2 regions of the Ktedonobacter sp. SOSP1-52 genome follow, and region 2 is predicted to be linked to the other one. Evidence: a T-box and tRNA genes for the amino acid it is inferred to sense, from the RefSeq annotation. Region 2 holds a T-box; the other holds one or more tRNA genes.
The links. The T-box of region 2 lies ahead of serS (serine--tRNA ligase). A T-box ahead of a tRNA ligase gene usually reads a tRNA of that ligase, here a tRNA-Ser.
Positions count from the first base shown of each region.

Region 1: it has a tRNA-Ser gene. The T-box ahead of serS (serine--tRNA ligase) is inferred to sense a tRNA for this amino acid. The anticodon was not compared.

Region 1 is NZ_BNJH01000003.1:70,390-72,785, forward strand. Features, by position in the region: gene JMJ16_RS25940 (FliA/WhiG family RNA polymerase sigma factor) at 1-736, opposite strand, end outside; gene JMJ16_RS25945 (hypothetical protein) at 1,010-1,303, shown strand; tRNA gene JMJ16_RS25950 (tRNA-Ser) at 1,356-1,441, shown strand; tRNA gene JMJ16_RS25955 (tRNA-Ser) at 1,450-1,538, shown strand; gene JMJ16_RS25960 (cation diffusion facilitator family transporter) at 1,667-2,396, opposite strand, start outside.
Region 2 is NZ_BNJH01000002.1:1,985,579-1,987,974, reverse strand. Features, by position in the region: gene serS (serine--tRNA ligase) at 1-925, opposite strand, end outside; T-box leader at 983-1,198, opposite strand; gene JMJ16_RS24005 (hypothetical protein) at 1,300-2,382, opposite strand.

The DNA of each region.
Region 1 (2,396 bases), on a different contig from region 2:
GCCGTACGAGGGCCTGCATACGTAGCTGACAGACACGAGACTCCGATACATTCATTATACGACTGATTTCCTTCATGGTTAGCTCTTCCTTGTAGTAGAGGGAGAGCAAGAGCTGTTCACGTGGCGGGAGATGCTGGAGGGCTGTAGAAAGGGCCTGAATTAGCTCTTCGCGTTCAACTGCTTCACCGGGATCTTGCTGACTCTCATCCTCTAGCATATCACCCAGGGAGGCGCTCTCATCTTCCTGAGTGCTTGATCCCAGCGGGGCATCCAGTGAAAGCACCGAGACGCTCATCTCCGTGAGCATCTGTCGATAGCGTTCCACGCTGACATCCAGTGCCTTAGCGGCCTCTGCCTCGTTCGCGGGCCGTCCCAGTTGCTGTTCCAGCTCGGCGTGAGTCCGTTCGATCTGGCGGATACGTGAAACGGATGAACGAGGAAGCCAGTTCAGTTGGCGGATCTGGTCAATCACGGCTCCACGAATGCGAGGAGTAGCAAAAGCCTCAAAGCGCACCCCTCGTGATGGATCGTAGCGGTCAATCGCGCTGATGAGGCCGATCATACCATAGCCGATGAGATCCTCGCTATCCATGATACTGGTTGGAGGGATGCCTAAGCGGCCAACCGCGAGACGTACGAGAGGCGCGTACATAGTAATCAACTCATTCCGGAGTTCTGAGCTTTTATGTTCCTGGTATCTTTCCCAGATTTCACTCAAGGTAGCCGTTGCCTGCATGGGCTTATTGCCACTCCTTTCAGCAGAAATAATCTCTTTCTGCGCTCTCCTTCTTCTGCTCTTGGTACATAAAGTGTAGTAGCGATGAGTGGCAGAGGGACATTGACTCTAGTCCCTGGTTTGGGCAACAAAAGTCCCTAAGCCATATCCCTCTCAAGGGACTATAAAGTTAGGTGTAGAATGCCGATAAGGAAAGCTAGAGTAGCACCTTGATGAGCCGTGCTCTTGCATGCAAGCTTAAAAGGCGAAAGATAACAAGGAGAAGAGATGCTTATGTCGAATTCACATGATCCATCAATGGGTGGTGATTTTTATGAACAGCCTCACGAGGGGCTTAGGCACTCCCCAGCGATGGACCCTGAGGTCTCGGCGAGGGAAATTGCGCGTGAGCAGGTCCTCCTGCATACCTTGTTAGAGCAGGGCTTCCTCTGGGATGAAGCCATAAAGCTCATCAGGATGCGTGAGCATTTGTATGAGAATACGGAGATGCGCCAGCGCATGGCTGAAGATTGTCATATCCAATTTGCTCGTTGGTTGTATGAGCAAGGCGAGTTAAACGAAGAATAAATCCGCTCTAAAGTGCTTGTCAAGGCAGGGAAGATGTGTTATACTGCGTGGCGGAGAGGTGTCAGAGTGGTCGAATGTGCCGCTCTCGAAAAGCGGTAGGGTTAATAGCCCTCGCGGGTTCGAATCCCGCCCTCTCCGCTTATCCTGGAGGAGTCTCATAGTGGTCTAGTGAGCACGACTGGAAATCGTGTAAGGTGATGAGCCTTCGCGGGTTCGAATCCCGCCTCCTCCGCCATCTTACCTCGCATCAAATACTCCGACTATATTCTAGTCGGTTTTTTATTGCCCACAACTTCAGAAACAAGTCACAAAGCCAGAGAGGAGCCGCGTGTCGCACGACACGCGGCTCCTCTCTGGCTTTTCTTACTCTTCTGGGGGTTCAGTATGAATTGTTACAGTGTCCAGGTAGGGATGCGCACGGCGTAGCGCACGCTTGGTCTCTTCGGCCCAGGTGTGGACCTGGCTGAGCGGGGTGTGTGCCTCGCAGGTAAGATGCAATGTGACATCCAGTGCCTCAGGTGGCGCCAGCGTTAGGGTCGCTGGGCCGCCACTCTGCGTCTCTTGCATAGGCATGTGGTGCGTGATCCTCTGGCTCTGGTAGAGACGTACCTCGTGTGTTCGGCCCGGCCCCACAATGCTATCGGCGATGTGCGTGATGTCTGTTTGCAGCGACCGGTTCGCGTACGTGACCTCCTGGCGGTAGGCAATAGTGTTGTCGGGAGCCTCGATATGCGTGGTGACGCGGCGGAGGAGCGCGTTATGCTCCATAACTATCCGCTCAAAGTGGGAGGCCTTGGTATGGGCCTCGCGCAACGTCATATCTGCCTGTACCTCTACATCCAGGTCGACTTCGAGTTCGCCATTGACCTTGCGCACATGGATGTTATGCGCGTGAATTCCCTGAAGTTCGGCCAGGTAGCGAATCTGGTCTGCCACGCTTTCATTCGGCGATGCAATAGGCTCGATATGCACGATGACATCATATTCGCTCTGTGGCGAGGCTTCGCGCGTCGCTTCGATGGCCTGTTCCTCAATCACCTCGCTCAAGACGTGCGTCTGTTCGAAGGGCAGCGTACGCGGGGCCGCGATTACA
Region 2 (2,396 bases):
CCGCGTTGCGCTCAAGCTCCTCAAACCACTGGACCGAGACTGCGTGGTCGGCCTCACAGATAATATACTGTTCTACCTTGTTGAACTGATGAATGCGGAAGACACCACGCGTATCCTTGCCATAGGTGCCGGCCTCCTGGCGGAAGCAGGGGCTGTAACCTACGTAGGTCAGCGGTAGCTCCTCAGCCTTGAGAATTTCATCCTTGTACATGCCGGTAATCGAGACCTCGGCGGTACCCACCAGGAAGAGGTCCTGCCCTTCAATCTCATAGACCTGGTCGCGCCCCTTGGGGAACTGACCATTGCCGACAAAAGCGAAGTCGCGGGCCATCGAGGGTACGATAATGGGAGTATAACCCTTACGCGACAGGCGGTCGAAGGCGAAGTTCATCAGTGCTAGCTCCAGGCGTGCAGCAGCGCCTTTGAGCGAGTAGCTGCGGCTGCCAGCCACCTTGACGGCGCGCTCAATATCCACCATCTCCAGCTTCTGCATCAGGTCATAATGGTCGAGCGCGGGGAATGCAAAGGTTGGCTTCTCACCCCAATACTTAATGGGCACATTGTCGTCTTCATCTTTGCCCACAGGTGTGCTAGGATCGGGAATATTGGGTACGAGCAGGAGCTGCTGATAGCGCTCCTCCTGAAGCTGGGCCAGGAGCGGCTCTTTCTCCTTGATGGCCTCTGAGAGCTGTTTGCCCTGGGCGATATACTGGTTACGCAGCTCGACGTTTTTCTCTTTCGCGGCCTGCTGAATTTTCTTCGAGAGCGCGTTCTGCTGAGCACGGGCCTCCTCGACCTCTTGCTGAAGCGAGACAACGCGCCGATCAAGCTCCAGGAGGGCATTGATATCGATAGGATTATTCTTCAGGCGCGCGGCCTCTTTGACCGCGTCAGTGTTGGTGCGGATAAATGTGAGATCGAGCATGATCTCCTCCTCTATCTATAGTGGCATACATGCGAACAATAAAAAAACGCCGTGTCCTGAAAGGACGACGACGACTTTACAGCGTTATCGTGGTACCACCTTTATTCGTTCAAGCGAAAGTGAACCTCGTTCTAGCCGGGTAACGGGGGCGAACCGTGAGCGCTCTTCGCGCAGGCTCCTGGGTGGATTTCACCGCTGCTCACTACTGCGTTGCACCGGACCGCAGCTCTCTGAAAGGTGGCGCAGGCTACTTGTCCCAATCATAGCCGTTATGGTATGTCCATGTATTGCCTGGTAAAACAGATCTGTCACCGATTCTATACTTAAATACAAGGGTAACAGTTTGCTTGCGCTTTGTCAAGGTGTGGATTGGCTTAAAGTTTCCACACCTTGACATTGCTGAAACTGGCGTCGATGGGAATGTCTGATTGAACGACGGCCACGCCCAGGCGCCCTGATTTCAGTGTGCTATCGCTGGCACCTCCAAGGAAGGTATCGTTTGCGAAGAGGTAGAAGGTTGTGCCCTGGGCGAGCACGACGAGCTGATTGCTCTGTCCTAGCCCCTGTGTAATGTCCGAGCTGCGCCCATTGAGCAGGTTTTGTCCCTGTCCTGACTCCTGGTAGAGGTCGAGGCTATAGGTTCCATCCATGCCAATGCTAAAAAAGTAATACTGGTTGCCTGTACTGTCGACGCGGAAAAGCAGCCCGGCGCGGTCGGCGTTGCCTGTATTGATGGTGACCTGGACTGAATAGACGGCATCGGCATAGGTTTTCGCCTGCGAGAGGCAGGGCTGGATATAGCCCCGTTTGGCCACGAAGGCGTGATAACCACTGCTAGTGAAGGCACAGCCCGTGGTGCTGTTGCCGCCAATATCCCATTTTCCATCACCGGTACGATCACTTAAGGAATCGTTCAGGTCGGGATCTTTCTTGGTTGCGTCGGTGAGGATGCCTTCGAGTGCGGTCGCCGTGGCGGTCATATCTTCAATGGTTGTGGTCGCCTGCGCCTGATTTTCATCCTGGGCGGTGGCGGTGGCGTTAATATTGGCCTGGACGGTATTAATCGCGTTGGCTGTTCCCTGCGAGCGTGCCTGGGCGGTATTAACGACATTTTGTGTCCACTGAGCCTGTACAGTGGCAAACGCATGCGTGGAATGGCGATAGTCGACGCTGGTACTGTAGATAATAAAGCCGAAGCCGCTAACGATCAAGACAGTCGCCAGGGTGAAGACGAGTAGGCGCATCCGATTCTGCAATTGCTGGGCTTTCAGGAGCCGCTGGCGCTTGAGATCTAATTCTACCAGGCGCGCGGCAAAGAGCGTCTCCTGGGGAGAGAGTGTTTCGGACTCAGCAGGCGTCGTTGTGTCTGGGGATGTACTGTCCGGCTGGCTCTCTGCTAGTACGGTCCTGGAATCCTTAGATTGATGCGGAGTCTCGTCTGGTGATAGATGAGGCATGAGTGATAAATATC